DNA from 3 places in the Komagataeibacter saccharivorans genome. Region 1 is predicted to be linked to each of the others. Evidence: riboswitches for the same ligand, from Rfam matches in the RefSeq annotation. Region 1 holds a riboswitch; each other region holds the start of a gene.
The links. Region 1 has a riboswitch for cobalamin ahead of KSAC_RS10380 (DUF1636 family protein). Riboswitches for the same ligand answer to the same signal wherever they lie in the genome.
Positions count from the first base shown of each region.

Region 2: another riboswitch for cobalamin. It lies ahead of KSAC_RS08810 (carbohydrate porin); the one in region 1 lies ahead of KSAC_RS10380 (DUF1636 family protein).
Region 3: another riboswitch for cobalamin. It lies ahead of KSAC_RS08515 (CbtA family protein); the one in region 1 lies ahead of KSAC_RS10380 (DUF1636 family protein).

Region 1 is NZ_CP036404.1:2,256,822-2,266,608, forward strand. It holds gene cobN (cobaltochelatase subunit CobN) at 1-2,099, opposite strand, end outside; gene cobW (cobalamin biosynthesis protein CobW) at 2,131-3,183, opposite strand; gene KSAC_RS10380 (DUF1636 family protein) at 3,189-3,587, opposite strand; gene KSAC_RS17300 (hypothetical protein) at 3,586-3,765, shown strand; cobalamin riboswitch at 3,750-3,983, opposite strand; gene KSAC_RS10385 (histidine phosphatase family protein) at 4,039-4,572, opposite strand; gene KSAC_RS10390 (CbtB domain-containing protein) at 4,742-4,966, shown strand; gene acuI (acrylyl-CoA reductase (NADPH)) at 5,059-6,039, opposite strand; gene KSAC_RS10400 (nitroreductase family protein) at 6,369-7,235, shown strand; gene KSAC_RS10405 (branched-chain amino acid aminotransferase) at 7,379-8,470, shown strand; gene KSAC_RS10410 (DksA/TraR family C4-type zinc finger protein) at 8,643-8,906, opposite strand; gene thiC (phosphomethylpyrimidine synthase ThiC) at 9,091-9,787, opposite strand, start outside.
Region 2 is NZ_CP036404.1:1,927,841-1,937,627, forward strand. It holds gene KSAC_RS08795 (EAL domain-containing protein) at 1-2,369, shown strand, start outside; gene KSAC_RS08800 (redoxin domain-containing protein) at 2,359-3,408, opposite strand; gene KSAC_RS08805 (ribokinase) at 3,514-4,455, shown strand; cobalamin riboswitch at 4,485-4,712, shown strand; gene KSAC_RS08810 (carbohydrate porin) at 4,865-6,487, shown strand; gene KSAC_RS08815 (hypothetical protein) at 6,820-7,356, shown strand; gene KSAC_RS08820 (peptide deformylase) at 7,378-7,872, shown strand; gene KSAC_RS08825 (response regulator) at 7,891-8,619, opposite strand; gene phoU (phosphate signaling complex protein PhoU) at 8,609-9,328, opposite strand; gene KSAC_RS08835 (TonB-dependent receptor) at 9,500-9,787, shown strand, end outside.
Region 3 is NZ_CP036404.1:1,875,830-1,885,616, reverse strand. It holds gene KSAC_RS08550 (transporter) at 1-127, opposite strand, end outside; gene KSAC_RS08545 (DUF3597 domain-containing protein) at 225-623, opposite strand; gene ahcY (adenosylhomocysteinase) at 699-1,997, opposite strand; gene KSAC_RS08535 (dipeptidase) at 2,079-3,116, opposite strand; gene KSAC_RS08530 (aldo/keto reductase) at 3,302-4,135, shown strand; gene KSAC_RS08525 (lytic transglycosylase domain-containing protein) at 4,295-5,431, shown strand; gene KSAC_RS08520 (peroxiredoxin) at 5,466-6,095, shown strand; cobalamin riboswitch at 6,114-6,304, shown strand; gene KSAC_RS08515 (CbtA family protein) at 6,330-7,055, shown strand; gene KSAC_RS08510 (extracellular solute-binding protein) at 7,058-8,245, opposite strand; gene KSAC_RS08505 (lysophospholipid acyltransferase family protein) at 8,478-9,599, shown strand; gene KSAC_RS17265 (hypothetical protein) at 9,641-9,787, shown strand, end outside.

The DNA.
Region 1 (9,787 bases):
ATTTCCTCGCCATCGGTCATGTTGCACGAATGCGCGATGGCCCGCGCCAGTTCATCCGCCCGTGGCGGCGGGTGGCCAAAGACATGCAGCCCGTCGCGGATCTGCAGGTCCTTCACATCGCACAGATAGGCATCCAGCCGGGCGAGGGCTTCATCCTCATCCCCGTCACGGGCCGCGCCGCTTTCTCCCAGCAGGCCCAGACTGTCCGCGCGTTGCAGGATTTCCCCGCGCAGTATGGCCCCGCGCCTGCGGTCCAGACCATCAGCCGCCGCATATTCATCGATCAGGCGTTCCAGTTCGCCCGTATCGGTCCCGCTGGTGCCGACCGGCACGATGGGGGGCGTCATGTGGCCGATGGTGACGGCCCCCAGCCTGCGCCGGGCGGCGGCGGCCTCGCCGGGGTTATTGACAATGAAGGGATAGATCACCGGCAGCCCGTCCACCAGTAATGACGGCCAGCAGGTGGCGCTGGGCGCAGCAGCCTTGCCCGGCAGCCATTCCAGCGTGCCATGCGTGCCCAGATGCACCATGGCGTCCAGCCCCGCTTCATGGCGCAGCCACAGATAGAAGGCGACATAGGCATGCCGGGGCGGGGTATCGGGATCATGATAGCCCCCGTGCCGGTCGCCCGGTGCGCCCCGGTCGGGCTGCAGCGCCATCAGGATGTTTCCCGCCCGCATGTGGCGCAGGTGAAACATCCCGTCCCGGCAGGCCGGGTCTTCTTCCGGCGTGCCCCAGCAGGTCGTGAGCGCTGCGCGTGATTCCGCAGGCAGGCCGTCAAACCAGCGTTGGTAGGTGGCGATAGAGACAAAGGGCCGCGCGGATGCACGGGCCAGTGCATCCGTAAGCTGCCGTGCGGTAGGCAGCGGGGCCGCACCCGTATCGTATCCGGCGGCGTGCAGCAGGTACACGATGTGTTCGAGGCTTGCGAAACTGTCCAGTCCCACGGCGTGGGCAGCCTGTCCCGTGGGCGCGCCCTGCGCGCCGGGATAGTCGGACAGGATGATGCCCACGTGCCGCGCGTCGGGCCGCGTGTGTCCCAGCCGTGCCCACCCGGCGGCGCGGGCGCATGTCAGCGCGATGCCATCGGGGTAGGGCACATGACGCGCGGGCAGCCCGGGCGCGGCTTCTTCCTTGAAGGAAATGGGACAGGCGGGAATCCGCCCGTCGAGTTCCGGCAGCACCACCTGCATCGCAAGGTCCGCCTGTGACAGGCCGCGCACGCTGTCGCGCCATGTGGCGTAGGGTATACCCGGCTGCTGCACCTGCAGCACCGGCACGCCCGCCATATCCAGCGGACTGTGGCCATCATCGCTGCCCCGCGTGGAAAAGAAGGTGGCGTTGAGGATGATGTCGGGCGGGGCTGCGGCAATCCGGTCCGTCACCACCCGCGCCGACGCGGCATCTTTCAGGGAGGTGACATAAAGCAGGTCAGCCCCGATGCCGTGTCCGGCCAGAGCGGAGGCCAGTTCCATGATGGGGGCGATATCCGCCGCCAGCAGATGCGTGCGGTAGAACACCACCATTGCACGTAGCGGCAGGGCGGGGTCGGCTGCGTGCAGCAGTTCCGCCGGGGGCAGGGGAATGGTGGGCGTATCCACATCCGGCCCGCATCCGGCCAGATGCGCCATGACCCGCAGGGCGGTTGCCATGTTGGCGCTGCCGCCCGTGCGCATGAGGGCATCAAGCCGCGCGCGCGTGGCGTCCCCCACGGTGGAAAGCCGCGCCAGGCGCGGGTCATCGCGCCCATCCCCGGACAGGAAGGCCAGCGGGATATTCGCCTGACCGCATGCGCGCGCCAGTTCTTCCGCCCCGTAACGCCAGTAATCCAGACCCCCCAGCAGCCGCACCACCACGCAGCGCGAATCCGTGATGGTATCGGCTACATACAGGTCGATCGACATCGGGTGCAGCAGCCGCGACAGGGTGACGGTGCACAGGCTGGCAGCCGGAGCGTCCGCCGCCGCATGGGCGGCGTTCAGGCACAGCAGGTCGCTGTCCGAAAAGGACAGGAACACGATATCCGCCGGGGCATGCCCCAGATCTTCCGCCTGATCGCCGTCGTCGAGCGTGCGGACCTCGCGTGCCAGCAGATGCATGGTGCCTGTCCCGTCCTGCTGCCGTTGTCCCCTAGACCTGCGCCAGCGCGTGCGCGATGGCGGACTGGTCCATGCCCTTCTGCCCGATCACCACCAGATCGCCCGTGCGCGGCGCATCACTGGCAAGGGGGCGGTCGAACTGGTGGCGGAAGCGGCTGCCGACGCCCTGTACCGCAAGGCGCATGGGTTTGCCCTGCACGCAGGCATAGCCTTTCATGCGCAGGATGTCGTGCTGTTCGGCCAGTGTTTTCAGCCGGTCGATGAAACCGTCCACGCTGCCCTGTTCGGGAATGGCCAGCACGAAGCTTTCAAAATCATCATGCTCGTGCTCGCCGCCTTCCGCATCGTGGTGGGACGGGCGCGCTGCAAGGTCGTCTTCCGCCGCCGCGTCCAGACCAAGCAGCACCGCCGGGTCAACCTGCCCGTCTGTTGCGCGCACCACCTTGACCGCGCGGGGGATTTCGGCGCGGATCGCGGCTTCCACCGCATCGGCCTGCTGCGCCGTCATCAGGTCAGACTTGTTCAGCACCACCAGATCGGCCGACAGGAGCTGGTCTTCGTAGACTTCGGCCAGCGGGTTGTCATGATCGAGCGACGGGTCGGCCGCCTGCTGGCGGGCGACCTCCTCCGGGTCGTCGGCGAAGCGGCCAGCGGCGACGGCGGGGCCGTCCACCACCGTAACCACGCCGTCCACCGTCATGCGGGTGCGGATGGTGGGCCAGCCAAAGGCCTTGAGCAGCGGCTTGGGCAGCGCCAGACCGGAGGTCTCGATCACGATATGGTCCGGCGGGCTTGCGCGGTCGAGCAGGGCTTCCATGGTCGGCAGGAAATCATCCGCAACCGTGCAGCACAGGCAGCCATTGGTCAGTTCGACAATATCCTCGTCACGGCATCCTTCCACACCGCAGGCGCGCAGCGTGTCGCCATCAATGCCCAGCGTGCCGAATTCATTGACCACGATGGCAATGCGCCTGCCCTTCGCATTGGCCAGCACATGGCGCAGCAGCGTGGTCTTGCCCGCGCCCAGAAAGCCGGTGATGACGGTAACGGGTACCCTGGCACGTGCCGTGGTGGTGGGGGTCATGGCGATCAGGCTCCAGAAAAAAGGGATGCGGGAAAACGGCCACGCACCATGTCCGACAGGCTGGCGGGCCTGCGCGATGGCATGACGGTGCCGCTGCGCGATGCGGCGTAGGCCGTAAGATAGGTCATCAGGTCCTGTGCCTTCTCCGGGCCGAGCCGGGCGAGGAGCCAGCCCCATTTGCCCGGCGTGGCCACCACGGCGGCACAGCCGCTGTCACATGCGGCAAGGCAGGAGACCTCATGAATGACAAGGCCGGGCGTGTCCGCCGCCAGCGCCACCATGGCGTCATGAAGCTGGCGTCCCTGCGGATTGTCGGATGCGGGCAGGCCCCGGCGGCAGGTCACGCATACATGCAGATGCACGGGGGGCGTATTTCCGGATTCCGGCTGCGGCTGTGCGGTCATGTCGGTCCGTGCCCTTTCGCGGCATGGCTGCGCGGCGCAGCCTGAAGGCGGGGTGCACGGTTACGACCCCGCACCCGCGCGGGGCGGGGACGGTGGCCCATCGCGTGCCGGGCACCCCGCCGGCCATGCGATTGAAATCGGTCTCATCCGGGTCGCATGGCTGCGGCGCGGCATATGATGGCAGGTCTCCTGGCTTGTGGCGGAGGGGGTGATCCCTCCCTTCCGGCTGCCTTCCCGGTCCCGCTGGTAAGGGACCAGTGACAATGCCGCGTTCCCTGACAGGTCACGCGGGCCGGAAACAGCCACCTACAGTTGCGGGGGCAGCGACGGCCTTGCCCATGGGCGCACCGTCTTCCCTATTCTCCCCAATGGGGAACCATCAGGACCGGATTTAGACGATTGCGGACCGCGCTGTCAAAGAAACCACGGTAATGCTGGATATGTCCCGCCTTCATGACAGCGGCGCGCCGGTCATGCGCACGCGCCATGCCGTATGCCGCGTCAGCACCGTATGGCTGCATGGTGCGATATCCAGCCGCGACAGCATGCCCGCATCCCCGCCAAGGGCTGCGATGACGATGGCCTTTATGACCGTGGCATCGGCCATCACCCGGATGCGCGGCGGTGTTGTGGGCAGGGCCGTCAGCCAGGGGGTGATGCGGTGCAGGAGGTCCGCGCGGCTTTCCCCGCCGGGCGGGGCGAACGTGGCATCCGCAGTCCAGCGGGCCAGACCGGCAGGGGGCAGATCCTTCAGTGCAGCGCCCTGCCATGCGCCCATTTCCACCATGCGCAGCGCGGGCACATGGTGGCAGGCACAATCTGGCGGTGGTTCCATTGACGGCGGGATCAGGGTCAGGTCGGCATCATCGGACAGGCTGCCTGGAAAATCCGGGGGCAGGGCGATGGCATCGTCCGTGCGGGGGATCATGCCCGGGCGCAGGCTGTCCGCCGGGGGAAGGGCAATGCAGGTCAGGATCTGGTTCATGGGTCACTGTCCCGCGCATGGGGAAAGGGTGGGTCAAGCAATGGATGATTGACCTTCCATGCCAATTTTGGAAACATGCGGCCAGATCCGGTTATGGAACGGGCGGCAGATCAGGCCGTGTTTCATGCATACTGCTCCGGGTCGTGCGTGATCCATGGAGTTTCCCAGTATGAGCCAAGGTACAACTGTCCTGTCCACCGGTAGCGTTGCCGCGCCGCAGGTTTCCATCCCGGTCCGCGACCTGCTGCCGTGGGGTGTGTTCGGGCTGGTACTGGCATCGCTGCTGCTGTATTTCGTCGGGGCGGAGCAGGGGGCGACCGCGCTCATTTCCGGTCACTACGTGCATGAATTCGTGCATGACGGACGCCATCTGCTGGGCTTCCCCTGCCACTGATCCAGTAGGGGCGCGGGTTCGTCCCGCCTGTTCCGGTCCCGTGACCGGGTATGTGCTGAACGGCATTTCCATCGGGAATGCCGTTTTTGCGTTCAGGCCATGCTGATGACCGTCCGGCCCCGGACGTGACCCGCCAGAATGCGCGGCGCGATGGTGATGGCATCGGCCAGCGGTGCATCGTGCAGCATGCTTTCCAGAAGCGTATGGTCGATGTCGCGCGCCAGACGCGCCCATGCCGCCATCCGGCGCGGGCGGGGACACATGACGCTGTCCACGCCCTGCAGGCGCACGTTGCGCAGGATGAAGGGCGCGACCGTCAGGGGCAGGGCCATGCTTTCCGCCAGTCCGCAGGCCGCCACCGTGCCACCGTACTGGATGGATGCGCACATCGTGGCCAGCGTATCCCCGCCCACCACATCGATACCCCCGGCCCACCGGATTTTTTCCAGTGGCCTGCCCGTGGGGGCCAGCGCCTCACGCGGTACGATTTCGCTTGCGCCCAGACGGGTCAGATAGGCATGAAGCTGCGGGCGGCCGGTTACGGCTGTGACCTGATAGCCCAGTTGCGCCAGAAGCATGATGGCCATGCCACCCACGCCACCGCCCGACCCGGTTATGATGACCGGTCCGCTGGCCGGGGTCAGCCCCCCTTCTTCAAGGCTCATGATGCACAGCATGGCGGTAAAGCCCGCCGTGCCGATTCCCATCACCTGCCGCGAGGACAGGCCCGCAGGCTGTGGCAGCAGCCACCGTCCCGACAGGCGGGCCATGCGTGACAGGCCGCCCCAGTGCGTCTCCCCCAGTCCCCAGCCGGTGGCGAGCACCCGGTCGCCTGCGCGATAGAGTGGGTCTTCCGATTCGATGACGCGACCGGCAAGGTCGATGCCCGGTACCATCGGAAACCGCCGCACCACCGGCGCGCCACGGGTAATGGCCAGTGCGTCCTTGTAATTGAGGCTGGAATGATCCACCGCGACCGTTACATCGCCTGCGGGCAGGGATGCGGGATCGACCTGTTCCACGCGGGTCGTGACCGCATCGTCGGTGCGGGAGATCATCAGGGCCTCGAACATGCTGGCGGACTTCCTTTATGGGCAGGGGAAAACGCGCGGCCGGAGCGGCGTGACTGTAACTTTCATGCAGGATTCAGGTATGGTTTCCTATTTACAGCCCTGTGACATCGCAGCAACGTGAAGAAAAGTGCATCCTGAAAAAAACAAGATTTTCAAAGGATCTTTTTAAAGACCATCCGGTCGGTCCATGACCGGATGGTGGTGCATGGCCGTCCTGCGCCATGATGCGAAAATGTGCAGGGCAGGTGTGATTTTCCCACGCTTCCCGCCAGACAGGCAGTGTGGTGTGCTTATTATCCAGCCACCATTGCACAGGCAGGAGGCATTTCATGTCCGACAGTCTTGTTTCGTCCTTTCCGGCCCTTTCTTCCATGGCCGCGCTGTGGCGGGCGCGGTACGGCACCCAGCCGCCCGCAGCCCCCGCATTGCCCGAAAGCCCGGTGGCGCGTGGTCTCATGACGCACCGCTCCGTGCGGGGATTCAGTGCCAGCGCCCTGCCTGATGGGGTGCTGGAGGCCGCCGTGGCCGCGGCGCAGTCGGCGTCCACGTCATCCAACCTGCAGGGATGGAGCGTCATTGCCGTGCGCGACGCCGACCGGCGCGCGCGGCTTGCGAAGATAGCGGGGGATCAGGATTTCATCGCGCAGGCGCCGCTGTTCCTTGCATGGGTTGCCGACCTGTCGCGGCTGGACCATGTGGGGCAGGCGCATGGCCGTGACCTGCCGGGGGTGGACTGCCTCGATACCTTTCTGGCCGCCGTCATGGATACGGCTTTCGCCGCGCAGAATGCCGCTGCCGCGTTTGAATCCTACGGGCTGGGAATCGTGTATGTCGGCGCGGTGCGTAACCGGCCCGAAGCGATTGCCGCCGAACTTGGCTTGCCCGCGCGTACGGTTGCGCTGTTCGGCATGAGTGTCGGCTACCCCGACCGCCAGCGTCTCACCGCCATCAAGCCCCGCCTGCCGCAGCATGCCGTGCTGCATGCCGAACGGTATGACAGTGCTGCCGCGAACGACCCGGCTGTCATCGCGGCCTATGATGAACGGCTGCGTGCCGCCCGTACCGCTCAGGGATCGCCGGGGCGTAGCTGGAGCGAAAGCGTGCTGGCGCGTCTGGGGGATGTCAGTGCGCTTCATGGGCGTGAACGCCTGCCTGAAGCACTGCGCGGGCTTGGTTTTGTGCTGGGTCAGGCGTGAAAGCAGGGTGTTTAGGTGCAGGGTGGGGTTGACCGGCGAAATGTTCTGGTGAACTTCTGCTAGCGATGCCCGCGCCTGACGGCGGGCATGAGCGCGCGCCTTGCGTATCGCGCCAGCGTCATGATGAAAGAGAAACAACGGCTATGGACAGCGCCACTTCCCTTCCCTTCACGCTTTCCCCCAATGCGTCGCCGGTTTCGGCGCAGCGCCGGGCGGAGATTCTGGCCAATCCCGGTTTCGGGCGTGTCTTTACCGATAACATGGTCGTTATCCGCTATGAGGAAGGCAAGGGATGGCATGACGCGCGCGTACAGCCCTACGCATCTCTGACACTGGACCCGGCGGCAGCCGTGCTGCACTACGCACAGGAAATTTTCGAAGGGATGAAAGCCTACCGCACGGCGGAAGGCGGGATCACCCTATTCCGGCCCTATGCCAATGCCGCGCGTTTCCGCAAGTCAGCCGAGCGCATGGCCATGGCGCAGGTGCCCGAGGAACTGTTTGTCGAAGCCGTGCGCCAGCTTGTGCGCGTGGACCACGCATGGGTGCCGGGCAATCCCGACGAGAGCCTGTATATCCGTCCCTTCATGATCGCGAGCGAGACGTTCCTTGGCGTGCGGCCCGCGGGTGAATACCTGTTCATGGTCATTGCTTCCCCCGTCGGCGCCTATTTCGGGGCCGAGGCGGTCAGTGTGTGGGTATCCGATTTCTGCCGCGCGGCCCCCGGTGGTACGGGTGAGGCCAAATGCGGGGGCAATTATGCCGCAAGCCTCATGGCCCAGCAGGAAGCCAAGACGCACGGCTGCGCGCAGGTGCTGTTCCTTGATGCGGTCGAACGCCGCTGGATCGAGGAAATGGGCGGCATGAACGTGTTTTTCGTGTTCGATGACGGTTCGGTCTCCACGCCTGCCCTGACCGGCACGATCCTGCGGGGCATCACGCGCGACTCGCTGCTGACCCTGGCGCGGGAGATGGGCCTGACGGTACGTGAAGAACGCTATGGCATCGACCAGCTTTACGCTGATGCCGCCTCTGGCCGTCTGAAGGAAGTCTTTGCCTGCGGCACGGCGGCGGTTGTTTCGCCCATTGGCCGTTTCTGTGGCCGTAACGGTGACGCGGTGATTGGCGATGGCGCGGGGATCGGCCCGGTTACGGAAAAGCTGCGCAATGCCCTGATCGGCATCCAGCGCGGTACGGCGGCCGATCCGCATGGCTGGGTGGAAAAGGTTATCTGATTTTCCCGCATGATCCGGCCAGTCAGTCTGGCCGGATCATGCCTGAGACGGTGGGTGAGCGGATTGGTCTGGATTGATGCCGCAACCCGCCATCCCGGATTGGGTGGCAGTTCTTGTCAATAGGCAGGTCTGTGGTCATGTCCTGTGATACGGGATCGGTTCCCACGGGCTGCTAGCGAAGCTGGCTGTCCTTGCTTCCCCGGCGGTTGATGCCGGTGAAGACCGGCTTTCTGTCGCGTTCCGACTGGCAGTCGATGCACAGCTTGACGCCCGGCATCGCCTGCTGTCGGGCCGGGGGGATGTCTTCCCCGCATTCACGGCAACTGGTTTCGCTTTCGCCTGTGGGGATATGGGACCGTGCCCGTTTGACTGCGTCTGCTATCGTATCGTCGATCTGATCCTGTACGGCTCCGTCGGGAGCCCAACCGGTGGCCATGCGTGTTCTCCTGAAACGAAAGCACGCAGTATATCGCGTGGCGTATGTTCAGACAAAACGGTTCGTGATCGATATGACCGGAATTCGGTGCCAGCCCCGATGAGGCGGCGGGCGACGGGTCTGTGGTCCGGCACCCGTGCAGCAGCAGGCAGACATCTGCCGCACGGGCTGGATGGAGCGGCCGTTATTCCGCAGGCGTGACCGTTTCCTCAACGGGTACGTAAATGCGGTTGCCGCTGTTGCGGAATTCTTCCTTTTTCTGTTCCATGCCCGCCATACGTTCGGCATTGGCCTTCAGATCGTGGCTTATGCGCATGGAACAGAATTTCGGCCCGCACATGGAACAGAAATGCGCGTTCTTGTGGGCTTCACGCGGCAGGGTTTCATCGTGGTACGCGCATGCGGTATCCGGGTCGAGTGACAGCCTGAACTGGTCATTCCACCGGAAATCGAAGCGCGCGCGGCTGATGGCGTCATCGCGTATACGGGCTGCCGGGTGTCCCTTGGCCAGGTCGGCGGCATGGGCCGCAATGCGGTATGTGACCACACCGACCTTCACGTCATTGCGGTCGGGCAGGCCAAGATGTTCCTTGGGGGTGACGTAACACAGCATCGCCGTGCCAAACCACCCGATCATGGCGGCCCCTATGCCTGATGTGATGTGGTCATATCCCGGTGCGATATCGGTCGTGAGCGGGCCGAGGGTGTAGAACGGTGCTTCCCCACATTCGCGGAGCTGTTTTTCCACATTGACCTTGATCTTGTGCATGGGCACATGGCCCGGCCCCTCGATCATGACCTGACAGCCTTTCGCCCATGCGATTTTCGTCAGTTCGCCCAGTGTTTCCAGTTCGGCGAACTGTGCGGCGTCATTGGCATCC
Region 2 (9,787 bases), 330 kb from region 1:
CCGACACACGGCTGGGCCGGCTGTTTCCCGACCTGTCCCACGCCTGCGAACCCATGCCGGTGGAGGGTGCGCGCAAATGCCACACCACCCTGCGCCGCCAGGACGGGCTGGGCGTGCCGGTGCATCTGTGCCGTGAGGGCATAAACTGGAACGGCCATCCCTACGAACTGCTCTGCCTGCACGACCGGACGGAGGAGGAACGCAACCGCGAAGAAGTGGAGATCAGCAAACTGATCGTCCATGCGACCGACCGGGGCATTCTGGTTCTTGACCCGCAATACCGCATCACCCATGCCAACCGCGCCATCCTCGCCCTGCTTGGCACGGAAGCGGATGTGCTGCACGGCATGGCCTTCAGTTCCCTGCTGTCCGACACGCAGGGCGATATCGAAACCCTGCGCCAGTTCCAGCAGCACCTCTCGCACCGCACTGGCTTCGAACTGGATATGCGCACGCGCACCCCGCAGGGCAGGGAACTGCGGCTGCGTTGCGCGGTCACCCCCCATTACGCAACGAATGAAACGTTAAGCGATATTATCGTCGTCCTGCACGACATCACCCATGACCAGCAGTTACGCGAACTGCAACGCGATGTGGTGGAAGCCCTGACGGACCAGTTCCCGCTGGATGTCATGCTGGACTTCATGTGCCGCCGGATCGAACTGATCGCGCCCGACTGCATGGCCGTGGCCATGCTGGGCAGTGGCCCGACGGTGCGTCCGGGCGGCCATGGCAATATTCCGCTGCCCATGCTCCACGCTCTTGAGGGGCTGGAGGCCAGCACGACAGGCGGGGCCTGTGGCACGGCCATGGCCACGGCGGAAGAAGTGGTCGTGGCGGATTTCGCCACCGAAACCCGCTGGCCCGAACTGCGCGCCACCATGCGCGCGCATGGGATTGCAGCGGAATGGGCCGTGCCCATCATCCTGCGCAACGGCGATGTGGCGGGCAGTTTTTCACTGTATTTCCGCAATCCCGGCGCACCTGATGTCTGGCACCGCCGCATCGTCAGCGCCTGCGTGCATCTGGCCATGCTGGCCATCGAACAGCAGCGCAGCCGTGAATCCATCATACGCCTGTCCTATACGGACCGGCTGACCAGCCTGCCCAACCGCATGTGGCTCAACCGCCGCATGCAGGAACTTGATAACCGCCAGCCCGCCGCCCCGATCAGCCTCATGATCATCGACCTCGACCGCTTCCGCAAGATTGTGGAGGCACTGGGACAGGGCCGGGCCGACCAGCTACTTCTGGAACTCTCCCGCCGCCTGCGCCACGGCATTGCCGGGCGCGATGTCCTGATCCGCACGGAAGGGGACGAGTTCGTCATCATTACCGAAGAAAACGCGCCCGACGTTACCCTTCTGGCCGAACGCATCATCCATAACCTTGAAGAACCGTTTACCGTGGATGGCATCCCGGTCAGCATTTCGGGCAGTATCGGCATCTGCACCCATATCGACGATCAGGACATGGAGGAAACCCTCCGTCAGGCCTATACCGCGCTGGCACAGGCCAAGAAGGCGGGCCGCGGCTGCTACCGTTTCTTCCATCCGTCCATGACCCGCCAGGCCGATGACCATGTCATACTGGCATCCAGCCTGCGTGAAGCAATTGCCGACAGGCGGCTGAACCTTGTCTACCAGCCGCAGGTGAACGTGCTGACCGGCAGGCTGCACGGGGTGGAAGCCCTGTCACGCTGGACCGACCCGGTGCTGGGCACGATCCCGCCGGGGCGGTTCATTCCCGTGGCGGAAGAAACCGGCCAGATCCGCGCGCTGGGTGCATGGTCGTTACGGGTGGCATGTGAACAGATGGCCGAATGGATTGCACGCGGCGTGGCGGTGCCGACCGTGTCGGTCAACCTGTCCGCCATACAGTTTCAGGACCCCGAACTGGTTTCCCAGCTTGCCACCGTGCTGCACCAGACCAACGTCCCGCCGGAACGGCTGATCGTGGAACTGACCGAAACCACCATGATCGAGAATTTCGAGCAGACCATGACCACGGCGGTCGCAATCCGCAATCTGGGGATCGGCCTGTCCATGGATGATTTCGGAACCGGTTATTCCAGCCTGGCCAACCTTGCCAGCCTGCCCATAAACGAGGTCAAGATCGACCGCAGTTTCATGAAGGGTTTCGGCAGCACCGGCAATGTACGGCAGGTGGTGACCGCCATCATCCGCATTGGCCATACGCTGGGCATGACCGTAATTGCCGAAGGCGTGGAAGAAGCCGAACAGTGCATCCAGCTACGCGCCATCGGCTGTGACGTGATACAGGGGTACTATTTCGCCCATCCAATGGATGCTGAATCACTCGATACATGGATACGCGAACGCAGGTTCCAGTCCGCCCTCAACCCGTAAGCGGGGCGCTGGCTTCCCGTGCCGCCGCCATGGACGCCTCGTTGAACGCAAAGGGCAGACACGCATACCGCACCCCCTGCGTTACCGGGCGGACCGCATGCAGCAGCGCACACGAAAACACCACCGCGCCACCAGCAGGCGGCCGCAGGCCGCGCGACGAAAATTCGGGGAAGGTGAGTTCCCCGCCCCCATAATCATCGTTCAGCGTGATCGAGATGGCGAACAGCCTGTGGGCCGCCCCCGGCACCGTATTGTCACGATGCGGACCGAAGCATCCACCCTCCGCCGCATCGTACCGGCCCAGCACCATGCGGTCCATGCGGGTCACGGTGCACTGGAACACACGGGTAATTTCGGGCACCACACGCCGGATGATGCGCGCCTGTAACTGCCGGACAAGATCACCGTCGCGTAACAGGCAGTCACGTCGGCTCTTGAACCCAGAATCAATTATATTGACCGGCTTTCCATCCGCCCCGCGCGTCAGCACGGCAGACGGACGGGATTCGTGCGTGTGGTAATAATCCATCAGCACCTGACAGAACGCCGGTTCCAGCACGGCAGGCAGCATGAGTGCGGGAACCGGCCCATCCTGCACGGGCGGCAGGCGCATGACATGATCGAGCACGCGCGCCGCCACACCCGGCGCATCGGGCATGCTGAGGCATACACGCAGCATGGGATCGACCACGACCCAGAAGCATTGCCCCACCCCGATCCCGTACAGGTCATGCACCCTGCGGTCGGCATCCCGGAAAAACCGGATGGATTCCCCGCCTGTTACAACCGGGATACGGGTTTCATCCGCACTGTCCGCGCTGACGCCAAAAAAACCGACCGCACCGTCCGCCTGCTGCGCGGCCCGCGCCCGCATGACCGACAGGGCGCGAGCCGCGCACGGATCAAGGGTGGAGGGAAAAAAGAACAGAATGCTGTATCGGCCCGCCGCCATGTCAAAGCTGTAATGACCCCACCGCGTTGTACAGCGCTGCACAAACCGTGGGGCCGGATCGCCCGCTGCAACCGGCAATACGTTCATGATTTCCCATCCCCCATGGCGGCATCATGCCAGCACCATATATTTTTCTGTCCGGCGACATGCTGATATGACTGTTGTCATCCGTTGCATCATGTCAGGTCCGCCATGTCCACGTCCCCCGCCCATATTGCCGTGATCGGCAGCACGAACATTGATTTTGTCACGCATGTCGAGCGTTTCCCGCATCCCGGTGAAACGCTGCATGTCCATTCCTCCACGACCGGGCTGGGGGGCAAGGGCGCAAATCAGGCGGTTGCGGTGGCGCGGCTGGGACAGGACGTGGCACTGGCTGGCTGGACCGGAACCGACATGCTGGCCGAGATGGCGCGCACCACCCTGCACGATGCCGGGGTGAACGCGCGCTGGCTTCTGGCCGATCCGCAGGCGGGCACGGGCCGGGCCTTCATTACCATCAACCATGCGGGGGAAAACCAGATTCTGGTGGATGGCGGCGCCAACATGGCCCATGGGGCCGAAGCCTGTGCCCATCTGGCCCCGGTGCTGGACAATGCGGCAGTAGTCATGATGCAGATGGAAATGGATGCGGAGCTGGTGCAGGCCGTCGCACGACAGGCCCGTGCCCGGAACATACCGGTCGTGCTGGACCCGGCCCCGGTGCCTGCAACCGGTCTGCCCGACGCCTTATTCGCCCTGGCGGATATCCTGACCCCCAATGAAAACGAAACGCGCGAACTGACCGGTATCCTGCCCGTCGATGAAGCTACCGCCCTGCACGCCGCCCGGATCCTGCATGAACGCGGCACGCACACGGCCATTATCAAGCTGGGGCACCGGGGCGTGGTATATTCCACCGCCACGACACGGGGTTTCGTACCACCTTTCGCGGTCAGGGCGATTGATACGGTCGCGGCCGGGGACTGTTTCAACGCCGGACTGGCGACTGCGCTGGCGCGTGGGGCGACGCTGGGCGAAGCCGTGCGCTACGCGGCTGCCTGCGGGGCGCTGGCCACCACCCGAGCGGGTGCAGCCGAAGCGGCACCGACCGCCGATGAAGTCGCATGCCTGCTTGACCGGACACCGGGCTGAGCTTGCATGCAGGGCGGCAGGCATTATAGTCCGCCCCATCAGTCAACGGTCCCGTGCAAGCGGGTAAAAGAGGGAATGCCGTAGACCCGGCAGGGTGCAATGCCCGGGGTCGCAGTCGGTAGCTGTACCCGCAACTGTAGGCGGAGAGTATTTCATCTGGCGTCGCCATCAGGCGGCAACCACTGGCTCCGACCGGGAAGGTAGATGAAATGCAATGACCCGCAAGCCAGGAGACCTGCCGTTGTCCACCTACCATATCGCCGGGCGGGTATTCCCGGAGATGGGCATAAAAGAATGTATCCGACCAGTTAACATCCCGTATTGCCAGTTCCGCACCGACCAGACACCCGGTTAACGCCGCGTGGTGGCCGGTTATGACCAGACCCATCCTGACGGGATGTTTTTGTTGATGAAATTCTTTCATTCCCTGCGGGTGTGCAGGTACCTGCCCCGCATCATATTACTGGGCTGCTGCGCTGCCGGCGGTCCCGAGGCCCACGCCCAGACACCCCTCACCCAGCTTGCGCAGGACCGCGCCCGCCTTGGCAATTCCACCCCGCTGGTCCAGCAGATCGACCCTGCGACGGTGCGCGATTCAGAACGCGCGCAGGCCGATGCGGAGGAAAAGGCCGCGGGCGATGGTGACAGGCTCGATACCAGCGGCAACCTGCTGGGCAATATGTGGAGTGCGCGGCCATGGCTGTACAAACACGGCATCACCTTCGACATTCAGGAAGTCGATGAACTCTGGGGCAACGGCACCGGCGGTTCGGCCTCGGGCAATGACGGGGCAGCCGGTTCGGGCACCGGCCCGTCCTATGATGGCGTGACCATGCCGACGCTGACCGTTGATACCGAAAAGCTGTTTGGCCTGAAGGGCGGCCTGTTCCAGGTCAGCGCGCTGCAGACGCGCGGGCGTTCGATCTCGCAGGATCACCTGGCCAACTTCAACCCCGTCAGCGGGTTCGAGGCCGACCGCTCCACCCGCCTGTTCGAACTGTGGTACCAGCAGACCTTCCTTAACGGAAAGCTGGACGTGAAGATCGGGCAGCAGGATCTCGATACCGAATTCCTCATCAGCGATTACGCATCGCTTTACCTCAACGCCAATTTCGGCTGGCCCATGGCCCCGTCGGTCAACCTGTATGGCGGCGGCCCGTCATGGCCGCTGTCCTCGCCCGCCATCCGCATCCGCTACCGCCCCAGCGAGAAGTTCACCTTCATGTTCGCCGCCGCCGACGACAACCCGCCGGGCAACCGCTACAACTCGCTTCCCATCCAGCAGGCTACCGGGTCCATCAGCGGTTACAATTCCGATCCCACCAGCCAGACCTATGACGGCGCCAATGGCACCAACTTCAACATGGGCACCGGCGCGCTGCTGATAACCGAACTGCAATACGCGCTGAACCCGCAGCCCGCCGACATGTCCCATGTGACGAAAGACCCCGGCCTGCCGGGCATCTACAAGCTGGGCGGGTATTACGACACGGCGAAATTCGCCGATTACCGGTATAACCGCAACGGTGGTTCGCTGGGGGCGGCGACGCTGAACGTGAACAGCACGGAGTCCGACCTGACCCCGCGCTGGGACCGGGGCAACTGGATGGTGTATGGCATCATCGACCAGATGATCTGGCGGCCTTCGCTGCAATCCGCACGGTCGGTGGGCGTGTTCCTGCGTGCGACCGGCAATGGCGGCGACCGCAACCTGATCAGCTTCGCCATCGATGCGGGCGTGAACCTGAAGGCGCCGTTCAGGGGGCGTGACAACGACACGATCGGGCTGGGCTGGGGCATTGGCCGGGCCAGTTCAGGCCAGCGCCAGTTCGACCGCGACAGCGGATCAATCGTGCAGGGCAATGAAAACCATCTGGAACTGACCTATCAGGCGCAGGTCACGCCGTGGATGGTGATGCAGCCTGACTTCCAGTACGTCTGGAACCCCTCCGGGGGGGTGACGGACTGGACCGGAAACCGCCGCGTGGGCAACGAGGCCGTTTTCGGCCTGCACAGCAGCCTGACCTTCTGAAAACGTCCCGTTCGCCCCCCCGCATTATCGTCGTGATGCACGGGGGCAAATGGAAATGTTTTCACACCACAAGGGGACTGCCAGCACATACTGGCGGTCCCGGCAGGTCATACGGGAACAAAAGCACAGACCGGCATTGAAATTTACATTATTGTGAGGCCGCCAGCCCTTCTATACCCGTGAAGGGACAGGGCGGATGACCATGTCACGCACCCTAACTGTAAAGGAAGAATCCGTTGCGCCGTCTTGTTGCTTTATGTCTCCCGCTCAGCATGGCCGCCTGCGCGCAGCATGCACCGCGTCCACTGGTGAATTACTGCAGACAGCCAGCCGTGACGTCCGCCGTGGTGGCAACTGCCAATCAGGGTGCGCCGCAGGCTTCCCCCGCAATCCGTTTTGAAGATGGCACGATCAAAAGCGCCGTCTATGACGACCATATGCAGGTTCTGGCCTGTCACGGCACGGTGGTGCGCAAGGATGGCACACGGCAGGATGGCGTCGCCATTGCCCGCCTGCCCCACATGCACACCGGATGGAAGCAGATCTGGCATACATCAGTCGCCACGCATCAGTGGATACCCGATGCGGATATCATCAAAAACCGGCAGGAACAGTACGCCCGCTATTACGACCATACGCCGCAGGCGTGCAAACCCTACGCGCATGAACTGTTTTACGGCACCCCGAAGTCCGATAAGGAAAACAGCACCCTGCGCGAGACGCTGTACGACTGCCTTGCCGAACACGATGTCAAACCCATGCGGCCCGTATCGGGCATTGACCATACCTACAGCCCGTTTGGCATGAATTTCTATATTCCCTACTACACCAACCTGAACGCGGACGATAACGGTCCTTTCCTTTACTGACCGGGGAGCCGGACACCTGTCATGGCCATTCTGCCCATCATCCGCTTTCCACATCCCTGCCTGGAACAAGCCGCAGACCCGGTGGACGCCTCATCGGCGGCTACGCGACAACTGGCCGCCGACCTGCTGGAAACCATGCATGCGGCACCCGGCATCGGCATTACCGCCTGCCATGCAGGCATCAGCCAGCGGCTTGTCGTCATTGACCTGCCGGACGGTGACGGGCCGCATGTCTATGCCAACCCGGAAATCGTCTGGCAGTCCGATGAAAGCGTAACCCGTGAGGAGGGCAGCGTGTCCATGCCCGGCATCCATGGCCCGATCACGCGCCCGGCGCGCGTGCGGGTGCGCTATACCCGCCCCGATGGCACACAGGCCGAGGAGGAGGCGGATGGCCTCATGGCCGTGTGCCTCCAGCATGAAATCGACCAGATCAACGGCATTTTCTGGATACGCCGCCTGTCCCGCCTGCGCCGGGAACGGGCGGTCAAACGGTTCGCCAGGCTGGAACGGTAATGGATGGGTGGACCGGGTTCAGTCCACCTTCCCGTCATCAAGCATATAGCCACTGGAACGGACCGTACGGATCAGGTCCGCCCCGCCGGATGCGTTGAGCGCCAGACGCAGCCTGCGGATATGCACGTCCACGGTGCGTTCTTCCACATGGATGCCGTCATCCCACGCCGATGCCAGTATCTCGGCGCGTGAAAAGACCCGGCGGGGATGACGCATGAGGTGCAGCAGGATACGGTATTCCGTGGGACCAAGGGCAATGGCTGCCCCCCCACGCGTAACCCGGCGCGCGCCGTGGTCCAGCGTGACATCGGCAAAGTTCAGCACGTCTTCCACCGGCAGGGCGGAAGCCCCCGCCGCCCGGCCCATGCTGCGCCGCATGACGGCGCGCACACGCGCATGCAGCACGTCCATCCCGCACGGCTTGACCAGATAGTCATCCGCACCCAGATCGAGTGCATGGACGGAATCGCGTTCTTCCCCGCGCGCGGTCAGCATGATGACGGGCAGGTAGCGCGTGGCGGTGGCCATGCGCAGCCTTCGGCACAGGTCCACCCCTGACAGGCCCGGCATCATCCAGTCCAGCAGCACGAGGTCGGGCTTCCACTCGGTTACTTCGCGCAGGGCGTCCAGACCGTTATCCACCGGCATGACGGTGTGGCCCGCAGCCTCCAGATTGTAGGACAGCATGACGGACAGGGCGGCATCATCTTCCGCAACAAGGATGCGAAGCGGTCGGTCAGGCTGCACCGTCCCGCCCTCCCTGCCCGGAGAAGCCGCCACGCGGGCGCACGACAGGCAGGATTTCGCCCGTGGCGGTGTAATAGACCCGTTCGGCGATGTTGGTGGCGTGATCGCCGATGCGTTCAAGGTTCTTGGCGATGAACAGCAGATGCGTGCAGGCGCCGATGTTGCGCGGGTCTTCCATCATGTAGGTAACCAGTTCACGGAACATGGCGTTGTACAGTTCGTCCACCGCCGTATCGGACTGCCAGACTTCCCGCGCAAGCGTGGCGTTGCGCTGGCTCATCGCGTCAATGGCGCGGCGCAGGTTGTCCTGCACGAGGCGGCCCATGCCGCGCAGCCCGCTGAGCGAGACACGCGACGCCACCAGTTCCGCCCGCAGCGACCGCCGCGCGATGGAGGCGGCGCAGTCGCCGATGCGTTCCATGTCCCCCGTGATCTTCAGCGCCGACACCACTTCACGCAGGTCGCCCGCCACCGGCGAACGCAGGGCGAGGATGCGGATGACCATGGCTTCCACATCGCGTTCCAGCGTATCGACCTGCGGATCGAGGTCGGATGCGATCCCGGCGGCGCTTTCGTCACGGTCGGCGATGGCGGCGATGGCCTGCGATGTCTGTCGCTCCACCAGGCCGCCCATGCGTGCCATCATGGAGCGCAGATGCTCCAGCTCCTGTTCATAACTGCGTACGATATGTGCCGATTCCTGTCCCACCTGCGAACCTTCCTGCCTGCCCGCACAATTATACGGGATGTGCCCGAAAACGGGGCTTACGATACGCTATTTGAGTATATTATATCGGTCCCGAATTTGTTCAAGACGATGTCATACCCCAGCGGGGTGGGACAAAATAATGAAATAAAAAGATTTTTTCAGGAATACGAAATGCCGCGCACACCCCGCCCCCCTGTTGTGCCCGATGCCGGTATTCTCTCATGCCGTCAGATGCTTACGGCGGCCCTTGGCATGGCGCTGGGCATGGGGCCAGGCATGGCCGCGGGTAACGACAACGTCCCCGCCACATCCACCGCCGCCCCGGCCACGTCCCATACCACCAGCCAGCCAGCCGCCCCCAAGGTGGAGCGGATGACCGTGACCAGCCAGCACGTGGTCGGCACCCAGCCCGGTGGTGGCCTGATCCGGGAGGAGGACGCGGCAAAATCCGTCAGCACC
Region 3 (9,787 bases), 380 kb from region 1:
CGCGGCAGGCAATGGCCCAGACCAGACCGTTGGACACGGAAGAGGCTGATGACATGCCCGACGACAGGGTTGCGCTGTCCGTCATGGGAAAATCGGGCACGGTCTCCATCGCGTATCCTTCCGTCATGCCGCGTATCGTGGCGGCTGTCGTGTCGCTTGGTGGGGCCGGTATGCAAAACGGGCGCGCGATGGCTGGCTGCCACGCGCGCCCGTCCCGCCTGGCGTCATTTCATCAGGTCGGGGGAGACCTTACCGCCATTCTGCGCCAGTTTCTGCATCACCTGGGCATGCAGCCAGATGTTCATGGACGCGGAATCACTGGTGTCGCCGGTGTAGTGCAGTTCCGACGCCAGTTCCTTGCGCGCGGCAAGGGAACTGTCCAGCCCGAGCAGCTTCATCAGGTCGACAATGGATGTCTGCCAGTTCAGCTTTTCGGGGTTCCTGGCGGCCATGGCGGCCAGAACCGCATCCACGTCCACCGGCTGGGCCGGGGCGGCGGAAGCAGCCGGAGCCGCAGCGGCGGCCGGGGCAGCAGCGGGGGCTGCCGCCGGTGTCGCGGCATCAGCGTGGCTGAGTCCCGTATATTCGAAGATCTTGGACATGATTGAACCGAAGATGCTCATATTCTCTCTCCATCGCAGGGTCCGGCCCGGCGGGTGCCGGACCGGTCAAGCGTATATCAGGGACTCTGGCGGTGCTTAGTAACGGTACAAGTCGTTCTTGAACGGGCCGTTTACGGGCACGTCAATGTAGGCTGCCTGTTCCTTGGTCATCCGGGACAGGTGGGCACCCACCTTCGCCAGATGGAGTGCGGCAACCTTTTCGTCCAGTACCTTGGGCAGGGTGTAGACCTTGTTTTCGTATTTGCCCGCCGGTGCCGTCCACAGTTCGATCTGCGCCAGCGTCTGGTTGGTGAAGGACGCGGACATCACGAAGGACGGGTGGCCCGTCGCGTTGCCCAGGTTCACCAGACGGCCTTCGGACAGCACGATCAGGCGCTTGCCATCGGGGAAGACGACCTCATCCACCTGCGGCTTGATGTTGTCCCACGTGAAGTTGCGCAGGGCGCCGATCTGGATTTCGGAATCGAAGTGACCGATGTTGCACACGATGGCGCGGTGCTTCATCTCGCGCATGTGGTCGAGCGTGATGATGTCCACATTGCCCGTGGCGGTTACGAAGATGTCGCCACGCGGGGCGGCTTCTTCCATCGTCACGACCTCGTAGCCTTCCATTGCGGCCTGCAGCGCACAGATGGGGTCCACTTCGGTCACCAGCACGCGGCAGCCCGCGTTGCGCAGGGACGCGGCGGAACCCTTGCCCACATCGCCATAACCGGCAACGACGGCAACCTTGCCGGCCATCATCACGTCCGTGCCACGGCGGATGGCGTCCACCAGGCTTTCGCGGCAGCCATACAGGTTGTCGAACTTGGACTTGGTCACGCTGTCATTGACGTTGATGGCGGGAACCTTGAGCGTGCCCTTCTTTTCCATCTCCCACAGGCGATGGACGCCCGTTGTCGTCTCTTCCGACAGGCCGCGCACGTCCTTGAGCAGTTCGGGATACTTGTCGTGCATGAGGACGGTCAGGTCGCCGCCATCATCCAGGATCATGTTCGGCGTCCAGCCATCGGGACCGCGGACGGTCTGCTCGATGCACCAGTTGAATTCGTCTTCCGTCAGGCCCTTCCATGCGAAAACGGGCACGCCCGTGGCTGCGATGGCGGCCGCGGCCTGATCCTGCGTCGAGAAGATGTTGCATGACGACCAGCGGACCGTGGCCCCCAGCGCCGTCAGGGTCTCGATCAGGACGGCGGTCTGGATCGTCATGTGCAGGCAGCCCGCGATCCGCGCGCCCTTCAGCGGCTGGGACGCGCCATATTCCTCACGGAGCGCCATGAGGCCGGGCATTTCGCCTTCCGCGATCGAGATTTCCTTGCGTCCCCACTCGGCAAGCGAGAGATCCTTGACCTTGTAGTCAGTGCTGGTGGTCATTTCTTGTTCCATATTCGGTCAGTACGGCACAGGATATAGCCCGTTGGGCGCGCGTGATCCAGAGCGGGCGGGATATGACGGTCACGCGATCGTGTCCGCCACCTCTTCCGCCTGCTTCATGATGCGCAGGAAATTCTCTCCCCACAGCGCCGCGATCTGGTCGCGATCATAGCCGCGCCGCAGCAGTTCGGCGGTCAGGTTGCCGGATTCAGCGGCATTGGCCCAGCTGCGTATTCCGCCGCCGCCATCGAAATCGGACGAGATGCCGACATGTTCGATACCGATTCGCTGCACGGCGTAATCGATATGGTCCACGAAATCCGCCACGGTCACGGCCCGCGTGTCGCGCACGTCGCGCGGGCGCAGGAAAGCGTCCATGGCGGTAATGTGGATCACCCCGCCACACGCCTTCAGCGCGTCAAGCTGCGTATCATCAAGGTTGCGCGGATGATCGCACAGGGCGCGCACGCAGGAATGGCTGGCGAATACCGGCGCGCGTGACAGTTCGACGGCCTGCATCATCGTGCTGCGCGCGGTGTGGGAAACATCGACCAGCATGCCAAGGCGGTTCATTTCCGCCACCGCGTCGCGGCCCAGCGCCGACAGGCCGCCATGGATGCTTTCGGGGTCCTGCAGGTGCTGCATCGGCCGGGCCGAATCGGCCAGACGGTTATGCCCGTTATGGGTCAGCGTCATGTAACGCGCGCCCAGTTTGCGGAACGCGGCGATCAGGGACAGGTCCTCGCCGATGGTGTAGCCGTTTTCGACGGCGGGAATAATGACGATGTCACCCGCCGCATGGGCGGCGCGTACGCCCTCGACCGTATCGCATACCCGCACGCCCGGTATCTGGCCGGTGTCCGCGATTACGCGCAGCATGGCCAGCGCCCGGTCCGACGCCGCGGCATGACCCGCCGCATCGCACGCGCCCTGTCCCACATAGGCCACAAGGCACGCCGCCCCCAGCCCACCGGCGCGCATGCGCGGCAGGTCCACCCGGCGCGACGGCGCGCCAGTGGCGAAATCGTTCCGGTCGGGCCACGGGATGTCGATATGCGTATCGATCGTCAGGATCGTGTGGTGAAGATCGGCGGCAGGCGGGGTGGGGGTATCGGTCATGTCTGTCCTTTCTGAGCGGGGACAATGAACCATATGCAGCCCAGTAATGAAAACTGGGCATAAACCAAACGGGGCCGGGCATCGTTACCCTGACCATAGGCGACACGTCCTGCCCCGGCCAGATCGCCGCCCCGCCGCCCGCGCGGGGTCAGTTGCTGCCGGGAGCGTCTGGCGAAGGAATGACCATGACCACGATTCCCCTGCTTACCCTCAATGACGGATACAGGATTCCCGCGATCGGTTTCGGCACCTATCCACTGGATAACCCGCAGGCTGAAGCAGCGGTGCGTGAAGCGCTGGCGGCGGGGTACAGGCTGTTCGATACCGCGGCGCGTTACGGCAATGAAAGCGGGGTGGGTACGGGGCTGCTCAGTTTCGATGTCGGGCGTGAGGATATTTTCGTCACCACCAAGCTGCGCGGGGCCGACCATGGCTTCGACAGCACCCTGCGCGCGTTCGAACGCAGCCTTGAACGGCTGAAGATGAGTTATGTCGACCTCTACCTCATCCACTGGCCGCTTCCGGCCAAGGACCTGTATGTGGAAAGCTGGAAGGCAATGATCCAGTTGCAGAAGGATGGCCATGTACGCTCCATCGGGGTGTCTAACTTCCTGCCCGAACACATCCAGCGCCTGATTGACGAAACCGGCGTGGTGCCCGCCGTCAACCAGATCGAGATGCACGTCGATTTCGCGCAGTCGGGCCTGCGCGCCATGCACCGCAAGCACGGCATCCTGACCGAGGCGTGGAGTCCGCTGGGCCGGGGCGCGGTGATGGAGAATCCGGTCCTCAACCGCGTAGCGGAACGTCATGGCAAGACCCCCGCACAGGTCATGCTGCGCTGGATAGTACAGACCGGCTCAGTGCCCATTCCCAAAAGTGCGCATCCCGAACGCATGCGCGCCAACCTGCAGACATTCAGCTTCAAGCTGACGGATGAGGACATGCGTGACCTTGCGGCACTGGACAGCCCCAGCCACCGCACCGGTCCCGACCCCGCGACCTGCACCGAGGAATAACTTCCTTTAATTCCGGGCGGGAAATGGCATGTACGCAGCCTGCGCATCAGGATTGCGCAAGCCGGAGCCGCGCTGTTATGGTGCGGCCCTCCCGTCGGATGGGGCCATGCTGGCATGTCCACCATGGGAACATGGGCATGAGCGGGATAACGGCAGGACATGGCAACAGCGCAGGCAGTAGTGGAACCGGCATCTGACGAATGTGGGCAGGCGGCCCCGGTCGCCCGGTCCACCACTACGCGCGGGGCCGTGCGGTGGCTGGCGCTGGCATTCGCGGGTTTTCTGGCCGCCTGCGCGCAGGGGCCACGCCCCATGACCGAAGCGCAGATGATGGACGAAGCCGATACCTATCGCGCCCGCGCCCATACCAGCTATACCCCGCCCGGCCCGCCGGACGATCCATGGGGACCGTATATTACCGAGGCGTCGCAGCGCTTCGACGTGCCCGCCGTCTGGATCAGGCAGGTCATGCAGCGCGAATCTGGTGGCCAGCTTTACCGTAACGGGCAGTTCGTGACCTCGCTGCCCGGTGCGATGGGGCTCATGCAGCTCATGCCGCCCACTTATGACGAGATGCGCGCGCGCTACAGCCTCGGCCCCGATGCCTATGAACCCCATGACAACATCGTGGCAGGCACCGCCTACATCCGCGAGATGTACGACATTTACGGCTCCCCCGGCTTTCTTGCCGCCTATAACAGCGGGCCGGGACGGCTGGATGATTTTCTGGACCGCTACCACACCCTGCCCAAGGAAACCCGCGATTACGTAGCCTCCATCGGACCGAAGATCGCGGGCAGCACGCCGCTCAACCGCTCGCAGGCGGACCTGCTGGTGGAAGCGCGCGCACTGGCCCGCGCGCAGGCGGCGCAGAACAGCCGTGGCGGACGAAACCGCGCCCGCACCCTGATGGCGGCCGCACCGCAGGATACGGTAGCCGAGCCCCCGTCGCCCGAAGCTGCCGCCGTCCGTGCGGCATGGAGCGCGCGTGAACAGAGCGGCGTGACCCCCATGACATCGGCTGCGGTGCATCCCGGGGTCATCAGCATGGCGGGTGGACATGACTGGGCGGTGCAGGTGGGCGCCTTCGGTTCCGCCGGGCAGGCCGAACATGCGGCGGGGCAGGCAAAGGCCAGGGTTTCCTACAGCGGGGTGCGCACGCAGGTCGCCAGCGTTGCATCGCAACGCGGTCATGTCTATCGTGCAAGGCTGACCGGCCTGTCGCACGCTGCTGCCGAACAGGTCTGTCAGCGACTGGGTGGCGGTGGCTGCCAGATCCTGCCGCCCGCCACATGATGGCTGGAACCCTGCTTTCAGGGTGTGAGGAAACATGAGGTATTTTTACAGGCGTTCGCGCTGGTGCATGCCGGGGCTGTGCCTGCCGCTGGCGGGGGTGCTGGCGTTTGCCGGGTTCGTGTGTTTCTCACCCGCGCGCGCGGCGTTGCCGGTGGGCAGCCAGGCCCCGATGTTTGATACCCAGGCCACGCGCAATGGCAGTGAATTCAGCTTCCATCTGGCCGATGCGCTGCGCAAGGGGCCGGTGGTGGTGTATTTCTATCCTGCGGCCTTTACCCGTGGCTGCACCATGGAAGCCCACGATTTTGCTGCCGCCATGGACCAGTACACGGCGCTGGGCGCCACGGTGATCGGCGTTTCGACCGATGACCTGCCCACCCTCGACCGTTTTTCCGTCAGCGAAGGCCATGGCCGCCTGATGGTCGCAACCGACCCGAAGGGGCAGATCGCGCGGCAGTATGACAGCCGCCTGCCGCTGCTGAACCGGGCCAACCGCACATCCTATGTGATCGCGCCCGATGGCAAGGTGATTTACGCCTATAGTGCGCTTTCGCCCGATGGCCATGTCGCTCATACGCTTGATGCGCTGCGGCAGTGGCGTGCGGCGCAGGGTCAGGCCAGCAGGGTGACGTTGCCGCAGTCCCCGGCCACGGCTGCGCCGTAGGCCGCGCGATATTGACTTGGATGCGGGCGCGGTATTGACTGCGCCCCTCGTGATCCGCGGGAGGGAAGCCGGTGGGATTCCGGCACGGTCGCGCCACTGTACATCGCATGTCGTCATGCGGAAGTCAGACCTCTCCCGGTGGATAAAGAATAATTCCGTTGCGGGACGCGCTTTCCCGACAGGAGATCTGACAATGAATTTCCATTCCTCCCTTTCCGGTCGGGGGGCTGGCTGATGGCGGGCCGCCTTCTGCTGCGTGGCATGCTGGCTGGTATTCTTGCCGCCTGCCTTGCCTTCGTGTTCGCCCGCGTGTTCGGTGAACCGCAGGTCGCCCTTTCCATCGCTTATGAAGCGGCACAGGACGCGGCGGCAGGCGATGCGCCAGAGCCGGAACTGGTCAGCCGCGCGGTGCAGGCATCCATCGGCATGCTGACCGCCGCCGTCATGTATGGTGCCGCCTATGGCGGTCTGTTTTCGCTGGTCTTTGCAACCGCTTATGGCCGGATTGGCCGTTTTTCGCCGCGCATGCTCGCCCTGCTTCTGGCCGGGGCGGGATTTCTGGCGGTGGTTGTCGTGCCCGATCTCAAATACCCGGCCAACCCGCCCGGCGTCGGTACGCCGGAGACGATCGGCCTGCGCACGGCCACCTATTTCGAGATGGTGGTCTTTTCGCTATGCGCGCTCGTTCTGGCGGTTCTTTCTGGCCGCGCGCTGGTGGCGCGGCTGGGTGAATGGAGTGCCTCGCTGTGCGGGGCGGCGGTGTTCGTGGTGCTGATCGCGCTGCTGCAATGGGTGCTGCCTGATGTGAACGAGGTGCCGGACAATTTCCCCGCCCTCGTGCTGTGGCGCTTCCGGGAGGCAGCACTGGGCATGCAGCTTGTTCTGTGGGGTAGCCTGGGGCTGATGTTCGGTGTTCTGGCCGAACGGCTGCTTACGCCCCGGGCCGTGCGTCACGGCTGAAATCAGGGACCGGCTGTGCCGTCATCCGCATTGTCTGTGGCGGGTGTGACCGTGGTGGGCGTGACGGGAGTACTGTCCTTCATCACGCCGTCCCATAACGCATGCAGCCTGCCATCCATGGCCTCGTCAACGATGGGGTAGGGATGGCTTGCGGCGATATAGCCCGGCTGCTGGTCCCAGTGCAGCGCGGCGCGGGCCGCGTCATCCAGCGGGGCAAGCGGACTGGCGGGCATGCCCCAGTAACATGATGATGTGGCAAGCCGCGCCTGCGCGGCAGGCGTGCGCAGATACTGCGCGAATGCCAGCGCCAGCGCCTTGCGCTGCGATGTGGCGACAATCGAAATCCCGTGCTGCCAGCGTATGCCGCCCTGCCGGGGCACGGTAAAGGTCAGCTCCGGGCGCCGGGCTGTGGCGGGGGGCTGCGCATCGGCCGTCGCCACTGCGCCGCCTTCGCCCACGCCCGCCGTGGTCCATGCGCCACCGCCCACGACAATATCCACCTGACCATCCGCCAGCGCCTGCTGCACCGTGGCCATGTCCCCTACCAGTGCGGCGCTGGCGCGCAGGGTGACAAGCCTGTCCCGCAGGGCGGGCAGGTCGGTATCGTGCAGGTGTGCGGGATCAAGGCCCATGGCCAGCGCGATATAGGACAGGACCGGCAGGTAGCTGTCATATATCGCGATCCGCCCGTGATGGCGTGGCTGCCAGATGGCGTTGATGTCCTCCATATCCGCAGGGTCTACCCGTGTGCGGTTGAAGGCTACGGCATTGAAGCCATATTTCTCCGCCACGGAATACAGCCTGCCGCCATAGGACCCGATTGCCGGATCGGCGATGGGGGCTGGCACTTCGGCTGCGGGAAAATCGGCGGGGTCCAGCGGCTGCAGCATTCCGGCCATAGCCAGACGGGGGGCATCCGTTTCATCCATGATCACCACGTCCCAGTCTCCCGGTCTGGACTGGCGCAGGATGGTGCGGGTGGCATCGCCGCTGTCGATGTCCTTGAAGTGGATACGTACCCTGTTGGCCTGCTCGAAGGGGCCAAGCAGTTCAGGGTCTTCATGATCGCACCATGTCAGCACGTTCAGTACATCATCCGCTGCCCGCGCGGGGCCATGCGGGAGGGACGCAAGAAGGGTGAAGGCGGTCGTGGCGGCGAACAGGACGCCGCGACGGCTGCATGCGGACATGGGGAAAAACTCCTCAGGGATAAGTACCTAGCATGGACCGGTCATCACGTCCGGTCCAGCGGCGGACGGGACACAGGCCATCCGCGCCGGTCCGTATTCCTTGTCGCCAGGCAATATGACGGCACGATGACGGCGGGCGCACACCGCGCGCGTTGCATGCATGACACGGCAGCCAGACTGTCCTGCCGCCCTATATTGTCGCGTGCCATGATGGCGGGCTATGGATAGGCGCATGATCGCCGATTTCATCCGCCGCTTTACCCGGCGTCGTTCCACACCACCTGTCCAGTCCCTGCCCGCGCGACGTGCCTCCCGGCAGGTGATCGCCCCTGAAGCGGGTTCGGATGCCGCGCGGGCCATCGCGACCATGTCCGTCACCCCGTCGGGCCGCCTGCGTGAATATGCCCGTACCGCCCGTGGCGTGGGACGGCTGGCCGCCATTACGGTGTGGGTGCCGCTTTCGGTCGGGTTCGAGGCGGTCCTGCTGCTGGTTCCCGGCACGGCCAAGATACGCTGGACGCGCATGGTCTGGGGCGGGCTGTGCCTGCTTCTGTCGCTGCGCATACGCGTGGTTGGCCGAAGGGCGGGCGGCGTGGGGGGCAGGCGTGCCCGGCGCGAAGGCGAACGGCCGGTCATTTACGTCTCCAACCATTCCACATGGCTTGACGTGCCGGTGCTGGGCACCGTGCTGCCATCCAATTTCGTGGCCAAGGGCGATATCGAGGGCTGGCCGATCATGGGGCTGGTGTCCCGCATCGGGCGGACCATATTCGTCAGCCGCCAGCGCAGCACCACGGGCCGCGAGCGGGACGAGATGCTGCACCGCCTGATGGTGGAAGGGGACAACCTGATCCTGTTCCCCGAGGGTACATCATCGGACGGGTCACGGGTGCTGCCGTTCCTGTCGGCCTTTTTCGCCATCGCCAAGCCGCCGCGCCTGCCCGCGGGGAAGGTGCCGGACGAACCGTTGAGCGAGGCCGCCACCATCGCCGCGAAGCCGGGCATGATCCCGCTGATCCAGCCGGTTTCGGTCGTGTACGACCAGCTTGAGGGCGTGCCGGTCAACCGCGCGCGCCGCCCGGTCTTCGCATGGTACGGGGACATGGACCTTGGCCCCCATGTATGGCAACTGGTCAAATGGCGTTCGATGCGCGCGACCGTGCTGCTGCACCCGCCGCTGGACCCGGCGGATTTCCCCAGCCGCAAGGCGCTGGCGCAGGCGGCGTGGCGTGCGGTTTCAGCAGGTGCTGCCGAGCTGCGCCAGAACATGCCCCAGCCGGAAGGCGAAAGTGCCTATGCCTGCCGCCCGCTGGCGGGCATGCTGCCACAGGATCTGGAACGCCGTCGTGACTGATGGATGGCTTATGGTCCTGTGCTGGCGGGGATGGACGTGATATGGCCACCACCCTTCGGATGCAGATGCAGCGGCACCGTACCGCCAGATCCATCATGCGTATTACGCTGTGTTGCCCGACCATGACGGGACTGACGCAGCGGATGCGCATGTGGTATGGGCTGCCTGCCTGCCACAATTACGAAGCG